DNA from 3 places in the Virgibacillus sp. LDC1 genome. Region 3 is predicted to be linked to each of the others. Evidence: riboswitches for the same ligand, from Rfam matches in the RefSeq annotation. Region 3 holds a riboswitch; each other region holds the start of a gene.
The links. Region 3 has a riboswitch for ZMP and ZTP ahead of rpiB (ribose 5-phosphate isomerase B). Riboswitches for the same ligand answer to the same signal wherever they lie in the genome.
Positions count from the first base shown of each region.

Region 1: another riboswitch for ZMP and ZTP. It lies ahead of purT (phosphoribosylglycinamide formyltransferase 2); the one in region 3 lies ahead of rpiB (ribose 5-phosphate isomerase B).
Region 2: another riboswitch for ZMP and ZTP. It lies ahead of OHJ21_RS11845 (bifunctional 5,10-methylenetetrahydrofolate dehydrogenase/5,10-methenyltetrahydrofolate cyclohydrolase); the one in region 3 lies ahead of rpiB (ribose 5-phosphate isomerase B).

Region 1 is NZ_JAOXLZ010000001.1:2,479,369-2,489,295, reverse strand. It holds gene OHJ21_RS11030 (LysR family transcriptional regulator) at 1-794, shown strand, start outside; ZMP/ZTP riboswitch at 857-937, shown strand; gene purT (phosphoribosylglycinamide formyltransferase 2) at 1,018-2,178, shown strand; gene OHJ21_RS11020 (MATE family efflux transporter) at 2,500-3,858, shown strand; gene OHJ21_RS11015 (response regulator) at 4,057-5,697, shown strand; gene OHJ21_RS11010 (cache domain-containing sensor histidine kinase) at 5,703-7,532, shown strand; gene OHJ21_RS11005 (substrate-binding domain-containing protein) at 7,525-8,526, shown strand; gene OHJ21_RS11000 (galactose ABC transporter substrate-binding protein) at 8,726-9,751, shown strand; gene OHJ21_RS10995 (sugar ABC transporter ATP-binding protein) at 9,871-9,927, shown strand, end outside.
Region 2 is NZ_JAOXLZ010000001.1:2,688,664-2,698,590, reverse strand. It holds gene OHJ21_RS11875 (DUF1801 domain-containing protein) at 1-33, opposite strand, end outside; gene OHJ21_RS11870 (GTP-binding protein) at 644-1,852, shown strand; gene OHJ21_RS11865 (YolD-like family protein) at 2,252-2,503, shown strand; gene OHJ21_RS11860 (CobW family GTP-binding protein) at 2,586-3,689, opposite strand; gene OHJ21_RS11855 (TIGR03943 family putative permease subunit) at 3,690-4,661, opposite strand; gene OHJ21_RS11850 (permease) at 4,759-5,769, opposite strand; ZMP/ZTP riboswitch at 5,927-6,006, shown strand; gene OHJ21_RS11845 (bifunctional 5,10-methylenetetrahydrofolate dehydrogenase/5,10-methenyltetrahydrofolate cyclohydrolase) at 6,074-6,922, shown strand; gene OHJ21_RS11840 (LacI family DNA-binding transcriptional regulator) at 7,238-8,230, shown strand; gene OHJ21_RS11835 (glycoside hydrolase family 32 protein) at 8,412-9,914, shown strand; gene OHJ21_RS11830 (sucrose-specific PTS transporter subunit IIBC) at 9,911-9,927, shown strand, end outside.
Region 3 is NZ_JAOXLZ010000006.1:510,819-520,745, reverse strand. It holds gene wecB (non-hydrolyzing UDP-N-acetylglucosamine 2-epimerase) at 1-713, opposite strand, end outside; gene upp (uracil phosphoribosyltransferase) at 778-1,407, opposite strand; gene OHJ21_RS30155 (serine hydroxymethyltransferase) at 1,751-3,001, opposite strand; gene OHJ21_RS30150 (TIGR01440 family protein) at 3,092-3,676, opposite strand; gene rpiB (ribose 5-phosphate isomerase B) at 3,762-4,226, opposite strand; ZMP/ZTP riboswitch at 4,341-4,422, opposite strand; gene OHJ21_RS30140 (low molecular weight protein arginine phosphatase) at 4,524-5,111, opposite strand; gene OHJ21_RS30135 (manganese efflux pump MntP) at 5,166-5,729, opposite strand; gene OHJ21_RS30130 (L-threonylcarbamoyladenylate synthase) at 5,811-6,971, opposite strand; gene spoIIR (stage II sporulation protein R) at 7,169-7,864, opposite strand; gene OHJ21_RS30120 (FtsW/RodA/SpoVE family cell cycle protein) at 8,112-9,290, opposite strand; gene OHJ21_RS30115 (FtsW/RodA/SpoVE family cell cycle protein) at 9,600-9,927, opposite strand, start outside.

The DNA.
Region 1 (9,927 bases), on a different contig from region 3:
CCCAATCCAGCGTAACCACCCAAATTCAGAAGCTGGAGAAGGAATACGGCGTCAAGCTGTTTGAGCGGTATGGCAGAGGCTTGCGCCTGACGAAGTCGGGTGAGGAGCTGTTCAAGTATGCCGTTCAAATGCTGGATCTGTTTCAGCAGTCGAAGGAAAAGCTGACCAAGCAAGGTGGAGGCACCTTATCGATCGGAACGATAGACTCGTTGGCCGCTTATTTTCTTCCGTCCGTCATTCACCAACTGAAACTAAGGCATGAGGATCTTGTCATCCGTTTACAACCGGATCGTGAAGATAACATCATCAGTAAGGTGAGAGAAGGCGAGTACGATCTCGGTCTTATTTTGGATGAAAAACCGGAGGATTCCTCCTTGAATTGGATCCCCGTTCGGGAAGAGCCCCTCCTGCTGATTGCCCATCCGGATCATCCGCTTCATGTTGAACCGGTCATAGAGCTAGAACATCTGGCTGATGCCGAATGGATTATGCCCGAGGGTAGTTGTAATTACCGCATGATGTTGGAAAAGGTGCTGCGTGCCAGCGGAGTTCCAATGCGAATAGGGCTGGAATTGGGCAATCCCGAGGCAATCAAGAGATATGTGATGTCCGGTACGGGTATCTCATTATTGCCGAGGATGGTAGCAGAGGAGGAAATCAAGCGTGGTGAGCTTGCGATTCTTCCCTTTGCGCATTCTGACATTCGTTTGGATATTCAGCTGGTCATTCACCCCAAGAAGTGGCTTTCACAATCGCTGAAGGATGCAATCGATATGCTGAAGTCTAAATCCTAATGTCGCCTCGGGTGATATTGCAATTAGCGGGAAGATTCAGTATGATTTAAATAACAATGTATAGGTTTATGTGTGACTGGCGTAGCATGGGGGACCATGAGGGAGCACATAGATGACGACGGCCGTACGCCTGGGCAGAGGTAAGGGAGTTTATTTCCCTTACCTCTTTATTATCTTCTGCTTTTATAAGTCTCTGAAACTACGAAAAGGGGATAAAACCACGATGTTAAAAACGAAGAAAATACTGCTGCTAGGTTCGGGAGAACTGGGGAAAGAAGTCATCATTGAGGCCCAGAGATTGGGGGTTGAAACCGTAGCCGTCGATCGTTATGCCGACGCTCCTGCCATGCATGTTGCCGATCATAGCTATGTCATCGATATGCTGGATGGGGAGAGATTGCGCGCAATTATCGAGCAGGAGAAACCGGACTTGATCGTGCCCGAAATCGAGGCACTGGCTACCTCGGAGCTGGTTAAGCTGGAGGTAGAGGGGTATCGGGTTATACCTACTGCCAGAGCTGCGAAGCTTACGATGGACCGTGAAGGGATTCGCCGGTTAGCTTCAGAGGCGTTGGGACTTCCTACTGCAGACTACCGATTTGCCGATACGTATGAGGAATTTAAACAGGCTGTCCTGGACATGGGGTTCCCGTGCGTGATTAAACCTCTGATGAGTTCCTCTGGCAAAGGCCAGAGTGTATGTCGCTCCGAAGGGGATATTGAGCCCTGCTGGAACATCGCCATGGAAGGCGGTCGTGTACAGAACGGAAGAGTGATCATTGAAGAATTCATTACGTTCCAATCGGAGATCACGCTTCTGACCGTCCGCTCCGTCAATGGAACAAACTTCTGTGCTCCAATCGGGCATATTCAGGAGAGCGGGGACTATATCGAATCCTGGCAGCCGCACGACATGTCCGAAGAGCAGATCGAGGAAGCTAAATATATTGCAAGGACGATTACCGACGAGCTTGGCGGTTATGGATTGTTTGGTGTTGAATTGTTCCTGGCCGAGGATAAAGTGTATTTTAGCGAGGTATCTCCGCGACCGCATGATACCGGATTGGTTACGCTGGTCACGCAAAATTTATCAGAATTCGCGCTTCACGTCCGCGCCATTCTAGGGTTTCCGATCCCGGAGATCGAATGGATAACGCCGGGAGCCAGCCGTCCGCTGAAAGCGGCGCGAGAGCTGGAGAGTTACACAATTACCGGCGCCGAGCAAGCACTGGCTGTTCCGAATACGCAGCTGCGCATTTTTGGGAAACCGGTGACCAAGGTCGGAAGACGGGTCGCAGTAGCGTTGTCAACCGCCGGCGCAGTGGAAGAAGCGCGTTCGCGTGCGAAGCAGGCTTTGGATAAGCTTGCTGTTGAAGAAGCATAATCGTTCTTGATTCTTAGGATGGTGCTTCCATGATCATATAAAAAAAGATCAACCGATTAACCGGTTGATCTTTTTTCATTGACGTTATTTCGTGGATTAGAACGGGTATGAACCGTCCTGATCATCATGTCTTGTTTTCGTTTAGGTTTTGATGATAAATATGCAGAAATTTATGTTCTTTCGTGATAAGATACACAAGAATACAAACGACCCTCACCCATTATAATGTTTTCAATGCGATGCTTTATAGGCACGGTTTAAAGCATGATCATACCCAATAAATATATAGAGGAACGTTTATGACGGCATAGGAGAATCTACATGAGAGACATGACGCAAGGAAGTCCGATCAGGCTGATCATTATGTTTACGATCCCGCTTTTGATCGGAAATATTTTTCAACAATTTTATAATATGGCTGATACCCTGATCGTGGGACGGACCATTGGTGTGAACGCTCTTGCGGCCGTTGGCTCGACAGGCAGTATTTTGTTTTTTGTCATTGGCTTTGCCCAAGGCTTGACGGCAGGTTTGTCCATCATAACGGCGCAGCGCTTTGGCGCCAAGGATATCGCGGGCGTTCGCAAAAGCGTGGGAACGAGTATATGGATTAGTCTTGTATTCACGGTTTTCCTCACAATTGTGAGTGTCATATTTACGAAGCCCGTCCTCGTCATGATGAATACGCCGGCAGAAATTTTGGATGATGCTTATTCGTATTTAATCGTCATTAACTGGGGCGTTGGCGCAGCCGTTCTGTTCAACTTGCTGGCTAACCTGCTCAGAGCGCTCGGGGATAGTCGGACGCCGCTTCTCTTCTTGGTGGTCGCAAGCATTCTGAACATCGTTCTCGATCTGTTGTTTATTCTTGTATTCAAGATGGGCGTAGCCGGGGCAGGGCTGGCCACGGTGGTCTCGCAGCTGTTCTCCTGCCTTCTCTGCTTATTATACATTCATAAAAAGGTTCCGCTTCTGCAGTTCAAGAATGCCGATTGGTCCATCGATTGGAAATTTATACGCCAGCATATGTGGGTCGGTTTCCCGATGGGCTTCCAAGCCTCCATTATTGCGATCGGAGCCATCATCTTACAGATTACGCTTAACGGTCTCGGGGCAACAGCCGTAGCCGCATATACTGCGGCTCAGAAGATTGACATGCTCGCTACGCAGCCCATGAGTTCCTTTGGCATTACGATGGCGACTTTTGCCGCCCAGAACTTCGGAGCGAATCGCATAGACCGAATTAAGCTCGGAGTTAAACAATGCATTTGGGTCTCGGGATCTTTCAGCATCGCCGTGGGCTTGCTGGTTATATTCGCGGGTCCTGCAGCCGTCAGCCTCTTCGTCGGTCAAGGACAAGAAGAATTGCTGTCCCTTAGCAAGCTGTATTTCTTATCGAACGGCAGCACCTATTTGCTTCTGTCGCTGTTGTTCATCTACCGCTTCACGCTGCAGGGGCTGGGACAGAGCTTTATCCCAACCGTAGCCGGCATCATGGAACTGATCATGCGGGTATTGGCTGCCATCTTCCTGACCGCGCAGATCGGGTTCCTCGGCGCAAGCCTGGCGAATCCCTTGGCTTGGCTCGGAGCCGTCATTCCGCTCGGTATTGCCTACTCCCTGAGCATTAAAAGATTAAGCACGCCTGCTAAACCCGTCTCCATACCGGTTCAGGCGTAAGGACTTTACACAATCGAATACAGAACGAATCATGACTTAAAGAACAGAAATCACTCTGTTGCTCAAGAGCCGTGCATTCGTTCTTTTTTTTGCTTTTAAAAAGCGTGAAAATGATGCATTCCAAATTTGGATGCGCCGCGGTAAGATCACATTAGATTCTTTTAACTAATTTGACAGAATAGAACAGGAGGGGTTGCCTTGTATAAAGTGCTGTTAGTGGACGACGAAGCCGACGTAAGGGAGGGACTCGTGCAGGAAATCCAGTGGGGAGCCTGTGGATTCAAGATCGAGGGAACGGCGGAGAACGGGAGAGAGGCCGTGGAGCTTGCGGAGCGATTGGAGCCGGATGTTGTCATTACCGATATCAGTATGCCGTTTCAGGATGGGCTCCAGCTGGCCTCTTGGCTTAGAGAGTTTCAGCCGCTGTGCAAAATCGTGATCTTAACCGGATACGATGAATTTGATTATGCCCGTCAAGCGATTACGCTTAGCGTGGACGAGTATTTGCTTAAGCCATTCTCTGCCGAAAGCTTCATGGAGCTATTGGGGAAGATCAAGGACAAGATTGATATGGAGGTTGCGGAGCGAGAGGATGTACGCCAGTTGAAGGAGCATTACCGCACGAGTCTGCCTTTGCTTCGGGAATCCTTTCTTGCATCCCTGCTAACCCGGAAATTGCCCCGCTCGATCATTGAGGAGAAGACTCGAAATTACGGTTTGTCTTTGAATGGGGGGAGTTATCTGGCTGCTGTTATGGCATTATATCCCGCTTCTGTAGATAAGGATAAGGAGCATACGTCTTCAACTTCCCTCCGCCATTCGGGAGACTTGGATTTAATGCTGCATGCCATGCTGAACATTGCGAAGGAGCTTCTGGACCCCATTTTATTTGTAAGCGCATTCATGTATCAGGACAGCATTGTGCTGTTAATTACGAATGACGAGAGCGAGGATGAAGCGTGGTTTAACGAGCTGCAGATGACACTTGAGCGCTTGTTAAAAAGCATTCTTCATTATTTGAAGTTGCCGGTTACGATTGGCGTGGGCTCCATGGTGCGGAATCTGTCCGACCTTAAGCTTTCCTATCAGGGTGCGCTGCTGGCGCTCGACTACCGATTGATTCTTGGTGCCGAGAAAGTCATCTTCATTGATGATGTCGAGCGTCCGAGACCGGAAGGGGTTCGTCTGGATGAACTAAAGGAGCAGGCGCTGATCCGCAGTCTAAAGCTCGGAACCGAAGAGGAAGTGACTGAAGCAATCTCGCACATATTTGATGAACTCATCGGTGCCTCCTGTACCATTCAGGACGTTCAGGTATACCTTCTGGAGGTTGTAACGGCTGTATTGCGATCGGCCAAAGAATCCGGGATTGAGATAGAGGCTTTGTTCGGCGCAGGATTTCAGCTGCATGCGGAGATCTTCAAGTTTTCCGGATTGCAGGAGGCTAAAGCTTGGCTTCTGGACATTAGTTTGACTATACGCAAGCATATCGCCAGCTCCAGGCAGCATGCGTACAAAGACATCGTGGAGAAGGCACTCCAATATACCCGGGAGCATTACGGAGATTCGGAGCTATCGCTGCAGAAGCTGTGTATGCAGCTTCATATCAGTACAGGTTATTTTAGCGCTGTGTTCAAAAGAGAAGTTAAAATGACTTACGTGCAGTATTTGATGCAGCTTCGGATGGAAACGGCCAAAGAGCTTCTTCGATCATCGGATCTTAAAGCTTTCGAAATCGCGGAGCGTGTCGGATTTGCTGATCCGAATTATTTCAGCTTCTGCTTCAAGAAGCAGGTAGGCATCTCACCCAAGGAATACCGGACACAAGCAAGGGGGTAGAACGGTTGAAAATCACGTATGCCAAGCGGGACTCGATCAAACCAACCATTCAGCGATGGGTTAGGCGAGTACGCGCACACAGCATTCAATCGATCATCATGTGGTCCTTCTCGGCATTTATTCTGCTTATCGTGATCGTGGTAGCTGTTCTGTTGTTCAATAAATTCTCGCGATCGGCTGAGCAGAGCGTATTTCTGAATGCCCAGCAAATTGTAGATCAGGTAAGCTATAATCTCGAGGATTATGTGGACGGCATGGCACAGCTGTATCGGGCCATTGAGGAAAACATGCTCGCGGACGGGCAATGGGACGATGATCAGGTCACTCAACAGCTGAACACCATCATGCGAAGTCGGGATGACATCGTCTCCATCGCTTTATTTAATGAACAAGGCGATATGCTGAGGAACCACCCGGCCATTCCGGTTAAACCCAGCGCCCGGGTGACGGAGCAGAGCTGGTTTCACTCGGCCATGAGAGTCTCCAACCATCTGAGCTTCTCGCTGCCGCATGTGCAGAATTTGTACGACCATACATTTGAATGGGTGGTTACGATGAGCAAAGGAATTACGGTTGTTCATAACGGGGAGCCGACCTATGTCATTTTGCTGGTGGATATCAACTTCAAGAAAATCGATGAGCTAAGCAGCCGTATTAGCCTGGGTAAGCGGGGGTATGCGTACATCATCGATGAAGGAGCGGGAAACATCGTATACCATCCCCAGCAGCAGTTAATTTACATGGGACTACGGAATGAGAGCGTAGAGCGGGCGCTCACTTCCTCGGACAGCTACATTGATGAATCGGATGGAGTCAAGCGGCTGAATACGGTGAAATCGGTCGTCAACATAGGATGGAAAATCGTTGGGGTTTCTTATTTGGATGAAATCATGACGACAAGAGAAGAGGTCAATCGTTATCTGATTCAGGTCGTGGCGATTGTACTGGTGCTTGCCATCGTGGTTTCCCTGATTCTCTCGGCCATGCTCACCCGCCCCATCCGCCGGATGGGCAGAACGATGAAGGCGGTGGAACGTGGCGATTTTAATGTGAAGCTCCCGATGCGGGGGCCACTGGAAGTAGTACAGCTGTCCAGCCGGTTCAATCTGATGCTGGATAAGATCAGGCAGCTCATGAAACAGATTGTGAAAGAGCAGGAATCGAAGCGTAGATACGAGCTGGAAGCTTTGCAGGCTCAGATCAACCCGCATTTTTTATATAACACGTTGAATTCGGTTGTCCGTATGGTGGGCATGAGCAAGAAGGAGGAGGTCATTACGATGATTACTTCCTTGTCCAAGCTGTTTCGTTTGAGCTTGAGCAAAGGGAAGACATCCATAAGCGTCCGTGAAGAGCTGGAACATGCAAGGCATTATTTGACCATCCAACAGATGAGGTATAAACAGAAATTCGATTTTATGATCGAAGCGGATGAAGCGGCGCAGTCTTGTTACACGCTAAAGCTGGTGCTGCAGCCCTTAATCGAGAATGCCATCGTACATGGCATTGAGTATATGGTGGATCAGGGACATATTCACATAACGGCTGCTATCAATGGCGACTTATTGGAGATGACGGTGACGGACAATGGCGTCGGGATGTCTCCCGCGATGGTTGAGCGGATATTAGAGGTTGAAGCGCTGCGTCAACATCCGGCTCCATTTATCAATACGGCAGGCTCCGGCGTGGCCGTTCGAAATGTTCATGACCGCATTCAATTGTATTATGGGCATCGTTTCGGTCTGGAGTTTGAGAGTGAGCTTGAAGTGGGCACGACCGTTCGCATACGGATTCCGGTCATTCACCACATAGAGGAGGGGCTGGAGAATGATTAAAATTCATCGTGTGGTACGGATACCGGCTGTACCCAAGGGCTATCTCGTTGTACTTATCCTATCCTTGATCCTCTTAACCTCGTGTTCTTCGGGCGCAACCAAGGATGAGAATGAGCCCGACCTTCGGCATATTTCCCTCGTAGCGCCCATACACGCCGAAGAGCAGGGTGATGCCATCCGATTAGGCGCCGAGGCAGCTGCCAAGGAATACGGATTGGCGCTTGATTATATCTCCCTGGAGCCAAGTGACGATGAAGCGGAGCAGCTGCAAGCAGCATTGAAGGTGCTGGAGAAAGGCTCCTCCGCGATTTTGATCGATCCGGCATCCGAAGCTGTACTGCAGAAATTAGGTGATCAAGCATCAGCAGCTGAGGTGCCCGTCATTGCTTTGAATGATCAGCGAATGACGACAGGCGTCCTCTCCGCCATTGCCATCAATAATGAGGTGGCCGGACGCAAGGCGGGGGAGCAGCTGGCCGAGTTGCTTGAAGGTCGGGGTGTTGTCGCCATACTTCGATCCGACAGGGAGGATCCCGACCTAATGGCCCGCGAAGAGGGCGCCAAAAGCGTATTGTCGGAAATGAGCGGGATACAAATAGCGGACGGAGCTGCGTGCGGCAAACGCGAAGATGCATGCTGGCAGGCGGCCAAGCAGCTGCTGGACCGGGGATCCGTCGACGGGATTCTGGCACTCGATATTCAGGCCTCCTTGGGAGCGGCCAAAGAAGTCGCGAGAAGGAAAGTTCAGGGGAAGATCAAGATTGTCACCTTTGGTAGCGATCTGGAGCAGCTTCAGCTTCTGCAGGATGGCATCCTTCACAAGCTCGTTGTGCAGAACGGGTTCAGCACGGGTTATCTGGGAGTAGAACAGGCCGTGAAGGTCTTGGATGGTTCGAAATATGACAAGCCGATTGTGCTTGAGACCAAGGTGATTGATGCTGACAATATGTTCTGGATGGATAATCAGAAGGTGCTGTTTCCATTTGTGAAGTAACGAAGTCCCGATCCTTAGAGGCAAAGTGATGAGAATTTTGCTAGAAAGCATGAGGATTTTGAATTCGAATGTCAGAAGCATTGCGGCATAATGGCGGTAGACAGTGAGATATGGCATATAAATTGCCGAACCCGTCACTGAAAATTCGAATGAAACAGGGAGGTCAACCCAGGTGAAGAAAAAATGGCTGTTAATCCTTATGGCCGGCATGATGCTGACCACGGCGGCATGCAATAACGGCGGGAGCAGTTCAACCGGCAGCGAAAGCAAAGAAGGTGAAGCGGCGAGCGGCAGCACACCTCAAGTCGGGGTGGCGATTTACAAGTTCGACGATACGTTCATGACGGGCGTTCGGAACGCGATGTCCGATGCAGCGAATGGCGTAGCCAAACTGGATATCGTGGATAGTCAAAATGCACAGCCCACCCAAAATGAGAAAATCGATCTGTTTATTTCGAAGAAATACAGCTCCATGATCATCAACCCGGTGGATCGGACGGCCGCCGGCGTCATTATCGATAAGGCTAAAACTTCGAATACGCCGGTGGTCTTCTTGAACCGGGAGCCGATCGCGGAAGACATGAACAAATGGGATAAGGTGTATTACGTAGGGGCGAAAGCCGAGGAATCCGGAACGATTTCGGGCCAGCTTATCGTTGATTATTGGAAGGCCAATCCGAAGGCGGATAAGAACGGGGATGGCAAGCTGCAGTATGTATTGCTGCAGGGCGAGCCGGGGCATCAGGATGCCGAGCTGCGGACCAAATTCTCCGTGCAGGCGATTCAAGATGCCGGGATCGAGGTCGAAGCGCTTGCGGTGGATACCGCCATGTGGGATCGCGTGAAGGGACAGGAGAAGATGCAGGCCTTCCTTGCATCCCATGGCGACAAGATTGAAGCGGTTCTGGCCAACAATGACGATATGGCGCTCGGTGCCATTGAAGCATTGAAAGCAGCGGGGTACTTCAGCGGCGACAAATATATGCCGGTTGTGGGCGTAGATGCGACAGCTCCGGCCATTCAGGCACTGGAAGACGGCACGCTTCTCGGCACCGTGCTTAATGATGCCAAGAGCCAGGGCAAAGCTTCCGTCGCGATTGCCGCAGCACTATCCAAAGGAGAAACGCCGAACAAGGACAACACCGGATTTGATATTACCGACGGCAAATACGTATGGATCGCTTACAAAAAAATAACGAAGGACAATATCGCCGACGCGAAATAATAGCAGGGTTATAGGAAGGGGCAGCGGCTATTCGTAGCGTTGTCCCTTTATATTCGGCTCTTTTCGACCCGGCCAGCGAAGGAGGTAACCCCAACGTGACGGAACCGTATGTGCTGGAGATGCGGAATATATCGAAGGCGTTTCCCGGTGTTCAGGCCCTAAGCGACGTAACATTT
Region 2 (9,927 bases), on a different contig from region 3:
GTTTTCAATGAACGAAATTACTTCTTGGCTCATATCTTATCCTCCTTATTTGTGAAAATTAACCAATGATTGATTACAATATACCACCAAGGGAATATTCTTGTAAAGGAATATTTTGAATTGAATATTACCTCCTTAGAGGATTGTAACTGAACTAAATTTGACTATAAAGTGAGAACAATCGAGAGTAGTTTAACCGTATGTTGAGTACCACATGATAGTTTTACCGTAATACTATGTAAGCATAGAAAATGCGAGAATGACACGCACGGCTGCATGAATGCGGCATACGATCGTGGCGTAAATCTTCTCGCCTTAAGTTTTTCATTATCAATTTTTAATATTAATATTGATCTTCTTCTCTCCTCATGTGGTAGTGATGGCGATTTTCTCCTTTTCGTCTTGAGATGATTCATATTATATATACAAACGATTAGTGACACTTGACCAAAAGAAATTGGGCTAACAAGATAAAAGTTGAAAATAGTGAGGAATTAAACCTCCGGTACCTAAATACCGGGGGGGATTTTGCTTGCCGGATCATTATTTTGCACGGAAGGATTGACAATTTAATGGAGGAGATATAATATCATACCGTATAAATCGTAATAATTACGATTAAGGAATGGAGGAAGTTCAATAAATGAATAACAACAATAGGATTCCGGTTACTGTACTCAGCGGTTACCTCGGGTCAGGCAAAACGACGGTGCTGAATCATGTGCTACATAATCGCGATGGATTGAAGGTAGCGGTCATTGTGAACGACATGAGCGAAGTGAATATTGACGCGGATTTGGTTCGAGGGGAAGGGAGTCTGTCCCGAACGGATGAGAAGCTGGTCGAAATGTCCAACGGCTGCATCTGCTGCACGCTCCGGGAAGACCTGGTGCAGGAAGTTCAGAAGCTGGTACAGGAAAACCGTTTTGATTATATCCTCATTGAATCAACGGGTATCAGCGAGCCCGTGCCCGTTGCGCAGACCTTTGTCTATCCGGATGAGGTGTCCGGCGTCCAGTTGTCCGACCTTGCCCGGCTGGATTGCATGGTGACGGTTGTGGACGCGAACCGGTTCTGGAAAGACTTCTCTTCGGGCCAAAGCCTGCTCGATCGAAAGGAGGCGCTGGGCGATGAGGATACGCGGGAAGTCGTGGATCTGCTGATTGACCAGATTGAAATGTGTGATGTACTGCTACTAAACAAATGCGATCTGGTAAGCGAAGATGAATTGGCCAAGGTGGAAGGCATCCTTCGTAAGCTTCAGCCAAGCGCCAAAATCATACGCACCGAGAAAGGACAAGTCGCTCCTACGGAAATTCTGAATACCGGTTTATTCGATTTTGAAAAAGCCAGTCAGTCCCCCGGCTGGATTCAGGAGCTTCAGAAGGAAGAGCATGTGCCGGAAACGGATGAATACGGCATCAGCTCTTTTGTATATCGGAGAAGAAGACCGTTTCATCCGGAGCGCCTGGCAGAATTCTTGAGTGATTGGCCGGAAGAGGTCGTACGTGCAAAAGGGATCGCTTGGCTGGCTGTACGTGAGGATGTTGCGGCAAGTTTAAGTCAGGCCGGTCCTTCGATTCAATTCGGGCCTGCAGGATATTGGGTGGCTGCTTTAACCGAGCAGGAGCAGCAGGAGCTGATTCAGAGTGAGCCGGATGTGCAGAGAAAATGGGATGGCGCCTGGGGAGATCGGATGACGGAGCTCGTGATGATCGGGATTGGGATGGAACAGACCCAAATCGAACAGAAGCTGGACGAATGTTTGTTGAACGATCAGGAAATGCAGCTGGATTGGTCGACTTTTCATAATCCGCTGCCATGGATGGCCATCGAAGAGCTATCGCTGTAAGGCTATATTTTTTTGAATGAAATTAATCGTAATAATTACGAACAGTTGAGGGGCCACTCGTAGTGGCTTTGCTGTTCTTGATATACAGAGCGTATTGATGAATGTCGGATTAACATCTCCCACATGATCAGGTTTTCTAGAATATGATCCCCTTTTCGTAGACAGTGCTGAAGAAGAGCGCTACAGTTTACTTAAAGGGGATATTTGTCATGGAAAGTTCAACAAGTTATTCCCTGTTTATACGCATATTCTAATCCTTCATTCCGCTGCCCCAAGTATTCTGAATCGTATTTCATGTATAATAGGAAGTAGATTCCTAATTCAGTTATCTTAAAAGTTCAGTTTTCATTGAGAATGTAATGCTGACGCATGAACAACATAAAGCAGGAGGACAAGGTTATGGCAAAAGCAAAAGTTCCAAAGAGACCCACTAGAGATGAGTTTGTACTAGAAGAGCTCGGAAATCAGCTTACGGAAGCATACCAGGAGGAATCGGTCATCGTACTGACGGTCTGGGGATGGGAAGAAGCGGTCCGCGGACAAATCGATCAAATGGATTCCCGCACAGGGAAGGTGCATATGAAACAGAATGGCGTCATTACAAAGGTTCCTTTTATGGACATTATGGAAGTGAATTATCCTCGGGACTAATCCGAAGCATATCGAAAAAGGAGATCCTCTGTGGACCTCCTTTTTATTATATCTATTATCTATCCAACCAACCATCCAGCTTTCATTGCACCACGCCGCTTAGCAAGTCTTCCCACTCCTGGACGATGCGCGTTTTATTCAAACGATGGCCGATCAGCGTTAGATAGCCGCGCTGCAGCTGCAGCGTGCTTGGTTGGCACTCAAGCTGTGAACCCGCCCACTGAACTAGAGAGGGACCCGTCGAGAGATGAATGTAACCTTTGGCCCGAATCAGACTGGAGCCGAGAGCGGCGAGAAAAGTTTCAATTACGCTCATCTGAAGCGGGAAGGGAGATGGAGCAGATAATGTCAAGGTGTCCAGGCCCGTAAAGGAAGGGCTGCTGTGCCCGGACTCCTCTCCGTGCTGATGGCTATGGTGGTCAAGGTTAATGACTGTTCCCTCAGGGGCGTCGTGCCCATGCTTGCCGTGATCGTCAATCAGCGGTTTGTCCTGCTTACGATCCGCAAGATTCCCTTGCCTCCGGTTCGAAGGTGGAGACGAATGGATCCCATCCTCCCGGGGCTGAAGCTGAAGCGACGTAAACACTTCATTCTCATCCAACCGGCTGTAGTCGGTTACGGCCAGACTTGCCGTCGTGTTTATTTTTCGGATGGAGGTGATGACTTTGTTGATCTGTTTATCGTCGCAGTCCCCCGCCTTGTTCAGGATGATCATATCCGCGAAGCTAATCTGCCCCCTCAGGGTGCGGACCAGTTCACGGCTGGATGCGAAGTAGCTGTTGTATTCCAGAAATTTGCCGCAGTCGGCCAAGGCGATTTTGCGCTGGATTGAGATTTGATTAGACAGGGATGGATCCTGCAGATCCTCCAGGATCTGTTCAGGATTCGCCACGCCGGTCGTCTCGATGAATACGAGATCAGGCTTCTGATCGAACAGGGTCTGTAATGCTTGACCCAGCTCGTCTCGCCTGGTACAGCAGATACATCCGTCGAGCAGCTTCTCAATCGGAAGATCGGGCATTTCGCCGGAGACCGTATCGCCATCCACATCTTGTTCGCCCATCTCATTCATTAATACGGCGGTTCTCCACTGCCGCTTGGCGGCATACGCCAGCAGTCTGAGCAGCAGCGTGGTTTTGCCGCTTCCCAAAAACCCACTGATCAGTACAACAGGTATCTTGTTCATTTATTTGTTACCTCCCGGTATCGTTATGTTCGAATATAGTTCATCAAACTCCGCGACGGAGTCCGGATTCGTGAAAATGTAAGGGGATGCCGGCTGCTCAATCGGCTGAATCTGCTCCGCTTGAATTTGCAGAGTCTCTTTACCATTCAAGGTGGTAACCTGGATCGTGCCATCGATCTGAACCCACGTGTCATTAGCGAACGAGGCAGCATTTGTGCCGCGCACAAGAACCCCGAACGGGACAGCATCGGCCGTACAGCACATCACGAGGAATCGGCTGACGGCAAAGGTATCCTCATTCATATGCCCGTCGCGGAAGACGAAGCCTTGGACCGTGATGGCTTTACCTTGAAACTGCTCTTTATACATATCCATGGCCCCGACGGTTTCCGAGAAAATGTCCGGTTCCACCCGGATGACGGGCAGCGTATATAAGCGCTTGGCAAGCTCTGCAAACTCCACGCTATAGATGTCCGTGGCAACGAATCGTTCGTTTAATGTGAGGTCTTTTGGTGCTCCCTGATCAACTTCGGGTAATTGCTTATCCGTGCCCGAAAAGACGGAAGCGTTGCGGTCATCGGTTTTACGGCGTACATCGGGATTCGGATAGGTGTAGATCATGCCTTTTTTGGCAGCCATATCGCTGCCGAGGGCTTGGTCCGGCAGGAGCAGGCCAAACAGCAGCGGCACCATGAATAGCCCGTATACCGTTACGTTTTTGACAAGGCCGGCAGGAAGGGGGTGCTCGCAATCACACACCTCTCCGGAATCACCTGCAAGGGAATGCCACATCATGCCGAATGCAATGAACAACAGCGGAACCGGGCATAGAAGCAGCAGGGTCTGCATATGAGGCGCTAAGTAATATTCAAGCGAATCTGAAGCGTTCAGATGCATGATATAAGCGGCGAGAGACGCAACAAGCAGCGACCGGAGCGTATAGTGAATCCGTATCCTCAAACTGGACTTCATGGTCCCAATCACCTCCAATCTCAACGGGTACCTGGTGAGTCTGAACGGTCCCGGTAATCTCCTCTTCGTTTTTCGCAAATCTTCCTTCTCTCGCCAGCTAACCACCCAATAGAGCGTCAACGGCTACAGAGCCGATAAATACGAGCGTCATCACCAGCAGGCTTAAACCGATCACAAATTTGGTTTTGAAGGTAGCCGACAGCATGAGCAGGCTTTTGAAATCCAGCATCGGGCCGAGCACCAGGAAGGAAACAAGCGGGCCTACGGTAAAGGTATGCGTGAACGCCGATGCCACAAAGGCATCCGAAGTCGAGCAGAGGGACAGGATGAAAGCAAACCCCATCATGAACAAGTAAGAGGCGGCGGGACCGCTCCCCAATGCCAGCAGCTCCTCCCTTGGAATGAAGGATTGGATGCAGGCCGTCAGGAATGCGCCAAGAACCAGGTATTTGCCCATCTCAATCAGTTCGTCTCCGGCGTGGACAAACATGCTTCTCCATGTTTTGGGATGCTCATGCAGCTTGCGTCCGCCATTGGCGGAATCACGTTCGGAAAACTCTTGAAAAGAACGCTTGAGCGGGTTGCTCCTTGAAAAAACATAGACGAGCAAACCTACCGTCACCGCGACTGCAAAAGCCAGTCCCATCCGGCCGATCGTCACTTCGGGATGCGAACGGAAGGCCATGATCGTTGCAGCGAACACAATGGGGTTCAGGATGGGACCGCTGAGGATAAAGGTTACGGCGATGTAGGCAGGCATCCCCTTGAGCATCAACCTTCGGACGACCGGGATCATACCGCATTCACATATGGGAAACATGATCCCCAGCATGGAAGCGAACAGGACGCCGACGACCGGATTTTTGGGCGTGATACGACGCACCCATTGTTCTTTGACGAACATTTGCAGGAGGGACGAAATTAGCACCCCAAGCAGCACAAACGGAAGTGCCTCAAGGAAAATACCCGTAAAAATGGTTTTTACCTGCTGTATGTCATGGCTTGAGATTAGACTTGAATCCTTCTGCAGCCATATCGTCAAGACCGGAATCACGAAGACAAGCGGAATAATGAAGGGCAGCATTCTGAAGATTACCGGATATTTCATTTGGGCCTCCTGGAGCGATTTGATCTTAGGACATTCTATGCTTGTACCATCAGCAACATACGTGATTCCCCTAAATTAATCAAAAAGATTACGATTTAAAATGGTCAGTTTCGTAATCGGTAGCGCGATGTCCAAAGTCGTGGTATATTAAAAAAAGTTATCTATGTGTTACTGGCGTAGCTTGGGGTACCAAGAGGGAGCACATAGGATCATATGCCGTACGCCTGGGCAAGAGGTAAGGAGACGATGAAGTCGCCTTGCCTCTTTATGTTTTTTAAATACAATGGCGAAGGAGCGGATTAGCATGAGTAAGGAACCCGTAATTTTGGATGGAAAAAAGGTATCCGACGATATCAAGGCCAAGCTGGCCGTAAAGGTACAGGAATTGAAGCAGCAAGGGGTAACGCCTTGTCTGGCAACGATTCTGGTTGGCGATGATCCTGCCTCGGCGACCTATGTGCGGATGAAGGGAAATGCTTGCGAGCGGCTTGGCATCATATCGAAGAAAGTGGTACTGGAGACATCGACAACGACAACAGAGCTGATTGCCGCGATCCAAGAGCTGAACGAGGATCCGAATGTCCACGGCATTCTGCTGCAGCATCCGGTTCCGCATCATATCGATGAACGGGCGGCTTTTGATTCTATTGATATTGAAAAAGACGTGGATGGAGTGACCACGCTTGGTTTCTCGCAAAATGCGTTTGGTTTTGCCGATTACCCGTCTTGTACGCCTGCCGCGATTATTGCGATTATGGATTATTATGATCTGCCGATCGAAGGGAAGCATGCCGTGGTGGTCGGACGCAGTCCGATTCTGGGTAAGCCGGTATCGATGATGCTGCTTAATCGCAATGCTACCGTTACGATCTGCCACTCGAGAACGAAGAACCTTGGGGAGATTGTGTCCCAGGGGGATATCGTGGTTGCGGCCGTAGGCAAGCCTAATTTCATTCAAGGGGACTGGATCAAGCCGGGAGCCGTCGTATTGGATGCCGGCTATAATCCAGGCAATATCGGCGACTGCGATTACGAAGCCTGCGCGAAGTTGGCATCCGCAATTACACCAGTACCTGCCGGTGTTGGCCCCGTTACGATTGCTACATTGCTGAAGCATACCGTCGAATCGGCTGAGCGAACCGTGCAAGCCTAACAGTAACCATGTAATAACGGGATAAGGCACGGTTCATTTGCGCGTCCCGAAAGGGGAGTTGCATGGAGAATCCCCCTTTGAATCGCTTCGTTCCCCGCTAGAGTCTGGAACGCAGAAAAGTATTGCCCATCAAAGGCTCGGGGTGAAGTCTGCATTTCACGGATGCCCAGACGTCATGTTATAGTTAGGAAAAAGTGAAATCGAAGGGGAGAGATTCATGCACAAACGAATCATTGCCTGTTGTGTGGCGGAGCAAGGAGCTGCGGAGGTTTATCCGTTCGGTGCAGCGCCGCAAACGGCTCCCGGGAGAACCGAATGAAGAACACGATTGCAGATATTGCCAAAAAAGCCGGAGTTGCCAAAAGCACGGTCTCCCGTTTCTTAAACGGAGGTTCCGTCAGTCATGCGACACGCCAAAAGATTGAGCTGGTCATTCAGGAAACCGGCTATATTCCGAATTCGTTCGCACAGAGCTTGAAAGCGAAAAAAACCAACATGATCGGCACCATTGTGCCGCGTCTGGATTCATTCTCAGCATCGCAGACCGTTGCCGGCATGGATGAAGAATTAAGGAAACACGGTTATCATCTTCTCATCATCAATGCAAGCCAGGATTTATCCAGGGAGATAGAAGCGCTGTATGATCTCGCTAGGCAAAAAATATCTGGCATTATTTTATTCGCCACCCAGGTGACGGAAACACATCTTGCCGCGATTAAAGAGATCAGCATTCCCGTCATTCTGCTCGGACAACAGCATAAGGAGGTCCACAGCATGATTTATAACGACCATGCCGCAGGCTATGACATGGGCCGATATGTGCTGTCCAAGGGACACCGTCATATAGCTTATATCGGTGTGACGGAAAAAGACGTTGCTGTCGGAGTTCAGCGGAAAGAAGGGTTTCTGAAGGCGTTAAGCGAGTATGACGGGGTGGAAGCGATTTTCTATGAAAGTGGATTTAAGATGGCGGATGGAGTTGCGGAGGCTTTGGCTGTTTTTGAGCAAAACCGAACGATGCCTACTGCGGTGGTCTGCGCTACTGACAACATAGCGCTGGGCGTGATGAAAGCGGCGCACATGAGAGGCATTCATATTCCCAACGAACTCTCCGTTACCGGCTTTGGCGGATACGACGTAACCGAAGTGATTCATCCCGGATTGACAACCGTTAAATATGGATATTCCCAAGCGGGCCACCTCGCAGCTCAGCATATTATAAAGCTGGTCAACGACGAGCCTGTGGATTTCCTGACGGTCATGAATTGCGATATGATTCATCGGGAAAGCGTTGACAATCTAAATTAGGTATTTTATACTGAAAAAAACGGAACCGGTTCCAATACTGTTTTTGCCTGGTATTGGAGCTGAGTTCATTATTTTTACCTCGAATTGGAACCGGTTCCACTGCAAGTGAATCAGGCTGGTGTTCACGCACAGCATGATCCGTTTGTTGCTATTAGAAAGCCCATTTACAAGGAGAAGAGACATGGACAGAGAACGGAAATACCGACGCCTGGATCAGGCCTCTCCCGAAGAGATTTCCTCCTTAAAGGAGCAAGCAAAACAAAGCGAATGGAGGCAGAGGTTTCACATACAGCCCATCATGGGCTTGTTGAATGACCCCAACGGATTTTCTTATTATAACGGGGAATATCACTTGTTTTATCAATGGTTTCCGCTGGGTACGTTTCACGGCTTGAAATACTGGTACCACACCTCCTCCAAGGACTTGGTGCACTGGCAAAACAAAGGCATTGCCATTGAGCCCGGGCACTCGTTTGACGCATATGGCGCCTATTCGGGAAGTGGGATCGTGAAAGACGACATACTGTATTTGATGTATACCGGGAACACCCGGGATGAGGGATGGAACAGGCATTCTTATCAATGCATGGCGGTGATGGACCGCGTTGGCACCATTACGAAATTCGATCAACCGCTGATTGACCGTGTGCCGGACGGATATACCGAGCACTTCCGGGATCCGAAGGTATGGAAAGACGAAGACCTGTTCCGGTTCGTCATCGGCGCCCAGAGGGGTGATCAGACAGGAACGGCTGTTGTCTATGAATCACCGGATTTGCTGGATTGGACATGCAAAGGGGAAATCCAAACCCGTCTTGGACATTTCGGCTATATGTGGGAATGCCCCGATTATTTTGAACTGGAAGGACAGGGCGTGCTGCTGTTTTCACCGCAGGGGCTGAGTCCGCAAAACGACGAATTCCGGAACATTTACCAATCCGGCTACATCTCGGGCAAACCGCTGGATCGGGATACGCTGGAGTTTGAACACGGCCCTTTTTACGAACTGGACCGAGGTTTTGATTTTTACGCACCGCAGACCATGCTGGATGAGAAGGAGCGGCGCATCCTGGTAGGCTGGATGGGTTTGCCGGAGGTTGTCTATCCAACGGACTCGCATGGCTGGGCCCATTGTTTGACTCTTCCGCGTGTGCTCACTTTCCGTGAGGGCAAGCTGATTCAGCAGCCGGTCCCCGAGTTGGAAACGCTTCGTGGGACAGCCATGGAAGCAGCGGATACGTTATACAGCGAGGTGAAGAATTATACAGGGTTAGAAGGGACCGTATTCGAGATGATATGCGAGTTCCATGCGATCGAAGCGGACGTTGTCGGCATTGAATTTCGAGCCGGCGAAACGGAGCGCACAGTCATTTGGTATGACGCTGTCAGGCAGAAGGTTACACTGGATCGCTCATCATCGGGTGCAACGATTGTGAGTGATTACGGAACGACACGAACCTGTATGCTGCATAATAAAGCAGACTCGATCAAATTCCATCTCTTTGTGGATATTTCTTCGGCAGAAGTGTTCGTCAATGATGGCCAAGAGGTGTTTACGAGTCGGATATTTCCCAAGGAGGACAGCCGTCATATTCGATTTTTTGCAAAGAACGGCAGCGCCGGCTTGAAGGTCACGAAGTGGGATCTTGCCCAAGCCGTAAAAGATATAGAAGGGGATGAATGAACATGGCAGCGGA
Region 3 (9,927 bases):
TACACAATGGCGATATCCTCAAATTCATCGGCAATGCGCTTTACCGCTTCAAATATTTGACGATGCGGCTCCCCTTGGGATTCGCGGCGGTGTGCCGTCATCAGGATCAAGCGTTTGCCCTGCGCCCAATCCAGAACCGGATGGGTATAACCTTCACGCACCGTGTACTGGAACACGTCCGTAGCCGTATTACCCGTTACATAAATGCGGGATTCCGGCTTGTTCTCCTTGCGGAGATTCTCGGCGGACCAGTTCGTCGGCGCAAAGTGAAGATCAGCAAGCACGCCGGTCAGCTGACGGTTCATCTCCTCCGGATAAGGGTTCAGCTTGTTCCATGTCCGCAGACCCGCCTCTACATGGCCGACCTGAATCTGCTGCAGAAAGGCTGCATAGCTGGCCAGGAACGTTGTCAGCGTGTCGCCGTGCACCAATACGATATCCGGCTTGGCTTCACGCAGAACAGGCTCAAGACCCTCCAGAACGCGGACGGTGATCTCGTTGAGCGTCTGACGGTCCTTCATGACATCCAGGTCATAGTCCGGAACAATCTTGAATACATCCAGCACCTGATCCAGCATTTGCCGATGCTGCGCAGTAACACAAACGACCGACTCAATATGCTCGGGGTGACGTTGAAGCTCCAGAATAAGCGGCGCCATCTTGATCGCTTCGGGGCGGACCCCAAATATAGTCATCACTTTCACTTTTGACATGTTTGAAAATACCCCTCTTTGCTTGTTTTCAAATATTCAAGACGTACGAATGACTGGCTTGGCTCTATTTCGTGCCGTACAACCGATCCCCTGCATCACCAAGGCCCGGTACGATGTAACCATGGTCGTTAAGACCCTCATCGAGAGCAGCAACATAGATGTCCACGTCAGGATGGGCATCATGGACAGCCTTCACACCTTCCGGTGCAGCCACGAGGTTCATCATCTTGATCTGGGTACAGCCGCGTTTCTTCAGCACGTCGATCGCAGCGATGGCGGACCCGCCTGTCGCGAGCATCGGATCGATGACGATCAATTCCCGTTCCGTAACATCGGTTGGAAGCTTTGTATAATATTCAACAGGCTGAAGCGTTTCGGGGTCACGAAACAATCCGACATGCCCTACTTTTGCAGCAGGAAGCAACTTAACAACTCCGTCCAGCATGCCTAGACCGGCGCGCAGGATCGGTACCAAGCCGAGCATGCGGCCGGAAATGACTTTTCCTTGGGTTTCAGCTACCGGCGTCTGCACGGATATCGATTCAAGAGGAACCTCCCGCGTAATTTCATAAGCCATCAAAGTCGCGACTTCGTCTACCAATTCGCGAAAGTCTTTTGTGTTAGTCCGCATATCGCGGATAAATGTAAGTTTGTGTTGAATCAACGGGTGATCACAAATCACCAATTTTCCCATGTCTGGTCCCTCCGGTTTGAGTACAAATGTTATTTCAATATGGGCGTAAATATTTGTGAGCTCCATAAATCCTGTCTATTATATCATTCCCTCTAGTCAATTGACACCTGCACGGGTCATGTTTTATTCCATGAGTTTTTGACCTTATAATCGAACCGGATCTTCTTCTGCCCTGAACCTAGGTTTTCCATTCTCGCCTATATTGATGCTAACCGGGAAGCAACCTGACTGGGAAAATGAGAGCATAGCAATCTGGCCAGAATGTTTATAGCTCCTAAAAGGACCCCACCTGCATCAGGCGGGGTCCTCTTATCATAGGCTTCTTATGCAAAGGAAACTGTGATTAATATTTCATTTCAGCATAGAGAGGATATTGATCTGTAAGCTCAGCCACCAAACGGCCTGCTTTTTCAAGCGTTGCCTCGTCTTTCGGCTGCTTCAATGTCATGGCTATAATTTTCGCGATGGTCACCATCGCTTGCTCATCCATACCCCGGGAAGTAACCGCAGGGGTACCGATACGGATACCGCTGGTGACGAACGGGCTGGTCGGATCAAACGGGATGGCATTCTTGTTCACGGTAATGCCGATGGAGTCCAGAACTTTCTCCGCGTCTTTACCGGTGATGTCCAGATTACGGGTGTCCACAAGCATCAGGTGGTTATCGGTTCCGCCGGATACGATGTTCAGACCTTCCTCGATCAGGGTATCGGCCAGCACTTTCGCGTTCTTTACGACGTTCTCTGCATACGTCTTGAAGGACGGATCCAATGCTTCGCCAAGCGCAACGGCCTTGGAAGCAATGACATGCATGAGTGGGCCGCCTTGGGAGCCGGGGAATACCGCTTTATCGATCGCTTGCGCCCAAGCTTTTTTGCACAAAATCATACCGCCTCGAGGTCCGCGAAGCGTCTTATGCGTCGTTGTCGTTACAAAATGGGCATGCGGAACCGGATTCGGATGAAGTCCTGCCGCAACGAGACCTGCAATATGGGCCATATCGACCATAAACAACGCACCAACATCGTTCGCGATGGCAGCAAGCTTTTCAAAATCAATGATGCGAGGGTATGCACTTGCACCCGCCACGATCAGGCGAGGGCGATGCTTGAATGCCGCTTTGCGGACTTCGTCGTAATCGATAAGGAACGTGTCTTCTTGCACGCCGTAGGCAACGAAATTGTACAGAAGGCCGGAAGCGTTAACCGGGCTTCCGTGAGTCAAATGGCCGCCATGGGCCAGGTTCATGCCGAGCACGGTATCTCCAGGTTTCAGGGCTGCCAAATATACCGCCATGTTCGCTTGGGCACCGGAGTGCGGCTGAACGTTGGCATGCTCGGCTCCGAACAGTTCTTTGGCACGGTCACGGGCGATATCTTCCACGATATCCACACGCTCACAGCCACCGTAATAGCGTTTGCCAGGGTAGCCTTCCGCATATTTATTCGTCAGAACGGTCCCCATGGCTTCCATAACCGCTTCGCTGACAATATTCTCAGAGGCAATCAGTTCAATGTTGCTGCGTTGACGCTTCAGCTCCAAATCCATCGCTTCCAATACAGCCGGGTCACTCTTCCGCAAATGTTCCATCATGTTCATATCCTCCCATAATCAATCATTATTTTTTCTTGCAAATTCAAAACTACAAGTTGTCATCATTAAAAAAGCGAGTTCTCATTCGAATCAATCGCACAGCGTGGAATCATCCCTCTGCTCAAGCCGGTACACCGCGCGTTCTCCGCCAATCAGCTTCGGGCGGGTATAAGCCGCGGTTACGCGCGCCTCTCCGATATAACGCTCGCTCGGCCTGAACGGAACCGCCACTCTCCGCAAATGCATGCCGATCAGCGTCTCGCCGATATCGACACCCGCATGGGCTTCAATCGATTCCGCAAGGCAAGGCTCCTTCATGCTGCGGTAAGCTGCGGAAGCCATCGACCCGCCCGCTCCCGGAATGGGAACAGCCGCCACTTCCGTCAAGCCCAGCCGCTCAAGCAGCTCGCGTTCCATGACAAGCGCACGGTTCAGATGCTCACAGCATTGATAGGCCACAGCAAAACCGAATTCCGTTTGAACCTCGGCAATGCCCTGAAGGAGCTGCTGAGCCGTTTCTAAAGCGCCTCCTGTACCGATCCGTCGTCCGACCACTTCACTGGTACTGGCTCCGATGACCAGCACTTTACCAGGGCCTAAGACGGCCGCTTCGGCCAGTTCGCGGACAATACGCGCTGTCTGTTCGTTCAAGGAAACCTTGGAGATATCCGTCATGTCACAGTCCTCCCGATGATTTTTTCACAGAAGATGCTTCATTCCCCTATCACGATAGCCGCAGCTGCTTTACGCGCGCGTTCACCTATCGCGATTCATTCTTCAGGTAACGCTCCTCGATGGCCTTGATCTTGTTCACGCGGCCGACATGGCGCTCGCCATGACTGAAATCCGTTGTCAGCCATGCGCTGACGATTTCGGCGGCAAGTCCGGGACCGACGACACGCTCACCCAGCGCAATCACGTTACTGTCGTTATGCTCGCGAGTCGCTTTGGCTGAGAACACATCATGGGTCAGCGCGCAGCGAATACCCGGCACCTTGTTGGCCGCAATGCTCATGCCGATGCCCGTGCCGCAGATTAGAATGCCGCGATCCGCTTCACCCGAGACGACCTTCTCGCACACCGGTAGGGCATAATCGGGATAATCCACGGAATCGGAACAGCCGCAGCCCAGATCCTCCACCTCGTGTCCAAGACCCCGAATGACTTCCACGATTTCCTCTTTCAGACGAATGCCGGCATGATCCGTACCCAATGCAATTTTCATCTATGAAAAACCCCCTCGTATGTTCGCTTTTGCGTTTTAGCTTGTTTCATTATAACCCAAACTCCACGCAAAAGACGAAAAAAGAGCAGTCGGCGCACGTATTGTGCTCCAAATGCTCTTTGCCCAGGCGACCGGCCGTATATTCCGATGCTCCATCGTGGTTTCATCCACTTCGTCGCCAGTTACACCGGATCTTTTGTTTTTCACCTTCATCTTAAAGCAATACCTTGTGAAAGGCAAGCGGCTTTTTTAGCCATTTGAGCACGGATGTACTCTTCGATTCCGTCTAAGCCGACCCTATTTATGCTGATCCGCTTCCAGCTTGTCCAAGAGACGAAACAACGCCGTCCGAATCTCTGCAGCCGTCGCTTCATATTCCTCCCGCGAGCCTCCAAAAGGATCGGAGATATCGAAGCTCGGGATACGCTGTCGCAGCTCAATCAGACGCTCCCGGTCACGGTCGCTGACATCGCGGCCCAGAGATCTGGCCAGCTCAAGCGCTGCATACAGACTATCCTGTTCCCGCAGATCATCCAGCACCCGGCGGTCATCCTCAACAAACTCTTTCAGAGTGTGCATCTTGTCTGCAGCATGCGGGAACTGCCTTATCGCATACTGCTTATGCGACTGGGTCAGCGTCAGAATCAGGTCTGCCCACTCCACCAGGTTCGCGGTCAATGGTTTGGACACCAAGCGTTCTTGGATATCCTGGTCTCGCAGTATGGATTCCGCATGATGGGACACCGGCATTCCATCCACGGCCGAGACACCGGCGGACTTCGTTTCCAGCGGGACGCCCCGTTGTTTGGCAAGCTTGCGCAGCATGCCTTCAGCCATCGGACTGCGGCAGGTATTTCCCGTGCAGACAAACAGTATATTTTTCACGGTCCCATTCCTCCCGTTCGTAGGTTCTTTGGGGTTATTGTAACAAATATAACGTCAAAAGATAAACATCATGCCAAAGATGACCAAAATCAGCCCGCCCAGCATTTCACCGTACTCCCCCAGCTTGTTGCTTACCTGACGGCCAAGCAGCAAGCCGAGAATGGACAGCAAACCGCCCACGATCCCGAAGGAAATCACGATCAACAATACATCATCCACAAACATCCCGAGCGAAACGCCTACCGAGAAGGAGTCGATGCTGACGCTAAGCGAAAACAGCAGCATACCTAAAAATGCGGTAGGATGGATTCGCTGTCCTTCTCCGCCCCGCAGGGCGTTATACATCATATGCCCGCCGAGCAGAAGCAGCAGCCCTCCGGCCGCAAGCCCTGTGACGTGACCCAGTAACATGCCTACATAGCGGCCGGCAAATAAACCCAGCAGCGGCATCAGCATGTGAAACAACGCGATCATGAAACTGATGCCCAGCATATGGCCTAAGCGCATACCGCCTCTCATTCCAACTCCGATTCCAAGCGAAAATGCGTCTAGCCCGAGTGCAACCGCCATCAGCAGAATCGCCGCAAGCTGTCCCGATTGGACAGACGCCTCCAGCATGCCCATTCCCCCAAGTCCCATGGTCTTGTACACCATATGCGGACAAGGGGTAAATGATGCCAAAAGCGTTCATTCGGCAGCTCAATTCACATCGATGATGTGGTGTCCCGCGGCCTTCAACAGCCGGTTCATGACGGCTGCTCCGAGGCCTTGCTCCGGACACGCTTCGGCCAGAATGAAGGTCGCGCCTTCGTCATCGAACCGGCGCAGGCCGGCGTACAGACGGCGGGCCACCTCCTCCGGCGCGGCCAGGCTGCCGAGCGAGACGGCAACGTCCGCGCGGTAGTGACCGATGTGCTCGTCGAATGACAGCACGCCGGTCACCTCCCCGCGCCGGGCGGCCGCCTCAAGCTCGGCCGCGATGCGTGCCGACACGGCGTCGGCGCACGGGCCCTGCACCACGCACATCGCACCCTTCGGTGCGTAGTGCGTGTACTTCATGCCCGGCGAGCGCGGCGCCGGGCTCTCCGCATCCCCGGCGGCGCGATGCAGCGCCGGGTCCATGCGCACGCTTGCCGCAACGGCGGCAAGCTGCTCGGCCGTGACGCCGCCCGGGCGGAGCACCGTGACGGCGCCGTCTTCGCCGACTTGTACCACCGTCGACTCGACGCCCACCCCGGCAGGGCCGCCGTCGAGCACGCCGTCGATCGCCCCGGCCAAATCCTCCAAGACATGGCTGGCCAGCGTCGGGCTTGGCCGACCGGAACGGTTCGCGCTCGGCGCAGCCAGCGGACGCCCGGCGGCGCTGATCAAGGCCAGCGCCACGTTGTGATCCGGCATCCGCACGGCAACGGTGTCGAGCCCTGCCGTCACACGTGGGGATACTGCTCCCGGTTTAACGGGCAGTACCAGCGACAGCGGCCCAGGCCAGAACCTTGCCATCAGCGCCCGTTCCGTCTCATTCACATGACGGACCAAGCCGTCGAGCTGAGTCAGCTCCGAAATATGCACGATCAATGGATTGTCCGACGGCCGGCCTTTCGCGGCAAAAACGCGCTCAACCGCTTCGGTATTGCCGGCGTCTACGCCAAGCCCGTAGACCGTTTCCGTCGGAAAGGCCACCGTTCCGCCGAGCTCCAGCACCTGCCCCGCTTCCCGCAATGCCTGCTTCGCTTCCTTCTCCGAGCCCAAGCCCTCCCTGGAAAGCGAGTTCGAGACGTGCCACACTTGAGTTGATTTTGCAGCAGCATGGCGGAAGCCGTTCTCCCGCTGCTGGTTAGGTTCCATGCCGTTCTGTTCCATACCTATCCCAATCTTTCTGTATATGAAATATATAAACTTCAATGCGAGTTTTGCCTATGTCCCAAAATAAAAAGCGCTTTTCGTTCTTCAGTCCCGTGCCGGTCCCCATTCAAACCAGTCGCGCCAAAGAGAAAGCACTCTTCTACATTAAAGTTTATCATACCGGGTCAGGATTGAAAATCAGCTTACTCATAATCCTAGAACAAGCTTACCACCCAGTTCCAAATGCCAAGGAACATATCCCACAAGAAGAAGCGGACCTCCGGTTCGCTATCGCCTGCATTCTTCGGTGCTTCCTCTTGGGAAGTTTCACCAGCCTCTGCAGAAACCGTTTGGATACCTGTGTCAACAGGCTGCGCCGCCGCATCCCCGCTGCCACCATCGATGAAACAAAGCGGTGGGAACAAGACGCACCACCAGTTCTGCCCTTGACCTTCCCCTAATGTGATTCGCAGCGCATCGTAATCGCCGGCCGGATACACCGTGCCCCCGTATAACTTCGTCGGGAACGGCACGACGCCAAGCTCTACGGTGTAACTGTACGTAATTCCTCTTTTCTTCAACTCTTCACCCACCAATTGGCGGATTTCCGGAAGATGCTGCCGGGTTAATTCTTTGGCGTCTTCCAGGCTTTGCGGGTTCTCCAGCTGCAGGACCCAGAGCTGCATTTGCTCAACAACCGAATCACGAATCTCTCGTTTGACCAGCTGATCGGACGGGCTATCGGAATTCGCCAGAATGCGAAGACGTATCGATTCCTGGGGGATCGGACCGCCAACAACGGAAGCGTCAATCTGCTGTCCTTCCCAAGCCATGATGACCATAAACATACACGATAAGAGCACAACCATTTTTTTCACGATAATACGGAGGGTTTCACTATAATTTTTCATCTCGGACAACCGCCTCTCTATGACGAAACTCTATGATGCTATCAGTATGTCCGCCGGAAAAAGATATAAACGTAGAATCTAGCAATTTGATATAAAAATCATAGATGGGTGCGGCACGAACCAAAAAAGATGCGATCCCCATTCGGAATCGCATCTTCGCCAAGCTCGATTATTTATTGTCTGTTCTCCATGCCCACATTTTTAAACTAGAGATGGAGCGGTTATTGAGCTTCCCGCAAGGAAAAGTTTAGGCCTGCTTAGAAGCCGCCGGGCGATATGCATGCGGATCCGGCATATCTTCCTCCACTTCCTGTCCATGCAGCTTCACGCTCATGGCTACCCCCAGACTGGCCATACTGATCACAAGGGAGGTTCCCCCGTAACTGATGAAGGGCAGCGTGATCCCGGTCAGCGGCATTAAGCCGATAAACATGCCGATATTTTCGAAGATCTGATATAAGAACATAGCCACGATCCCTATAATGAGAAACGGTCCCGCACGCTCCCGAGATTCCAAGGAAATCAGGATCAGCCGATGGATCAGGATGAAATATAACAGAAGCAGAACGGAAGATCCGATAAAACCGAATTCCTCGGCAATCTGCACAAATATGGAATCGGAGTACGCATAAGGAACTCTGCCCGACTGGATCGACGATCCCTGCATGTAACCCTCGCCGCTCATACCGCCCGAGGCGATGGCAAGCTTCGCATTCGTTGTATGGTAGCTTGCCTTGGCGGTCGCCTTCTCCGGATAGAGCCACGGATCAATCCGTTCCACCCAGTGCGGCTTCAAAATTTTCGATTCCAGCAGCTCATCATGATAATGAATATAGGCCTGTGCTCCTCCAAAGGCCACGCCTGCCACAAGCGCAAGCCCAATGAGCGCATGGGAGAACTTAACGTTCCCGATCCAGAGCAGCCCCAGCAAAATCACGACATAACTGAGCGCGTTACCCAAATCATTCTGGGCCATGACAAGCACAAAAGGCACAAATGCCAAAAGTCCAATCGGAACAACGTCCTTCCAGAAGGACAGCAGCGGTTTGTTTTTGCGCACCAATACAAAGGAAAGAAAAATAATCAGGATCAGCTTGAACAATTCGGCAGGCTGTATACTTAAACTGCCAATGTAAATCCAGCCTTGGGCGCCGTTGATATCCTTACCGATAAACATAACGAGGACCAACACGGCCAATCCGCCCAAGTAAATATATTTAGCATATTTAATCAACAACCGGTAATCCAGCAGGCTTATTCCAAAAAAAGCAATGAAGCCGACAATGTAAAAAGCAATCATGCGGAGATGAGAGCCCTCGAATTTGGTGTCAACGGTTGTGCTGTATATCGACGTAATGCTGATACCCATCATCAAAACCAGTACGAAAACAATAACGTAATCCATCTTCTTAAATTTCTGAAGCATGCTTTATGGTCCCCCTGTGCCCGGAGCTGTTAGCCCCCCGGTTTGCCTATACAGGCATATAACGATTATTCGGAAAGAAAGTTTGACAAACGCTTATCGTTGATACAGATGATATCCGTTAAAAACGTCTAACGGCAGCATTACAATGGAGCGTTTCAAGGAGTATGCCTACTGGCCCCTAATGAATTATTCTAAAAGATTTCCTTCTCTAATACAATTCACGGGCCCTCCTGTAGATACCAACAAAAAATACAAAAGAGATGCTGCTTTCGATAGCATCTCTTTTGATTCTAAATCCGATAAATCGAATCAAGCCTGTTTAGGTGGTGCGGAACGGTACGTTTGAGGATTAGGCATATCTTCCTCCACTTCTTGTCCATGCAGCTTTACACTCATGACGACCCCGAGACACGCCATGTTAATGATGAGCGAGGTCCCGCCATAACTGATGAAGGGCAGCGTAATCCCTGTCAAAGGCATCAATCCAATAAACATGCCGATATTCTCAAAGATTTGATACAGGAGCATGGCAACAATACCGATGATTAGAAACGGCCCCGCTTTGTCCCGGCTTTCCAATGAAATCAAGATCATCCTGTGAATGAGGATGAAATATAACAACAACAGAACGGAAGAA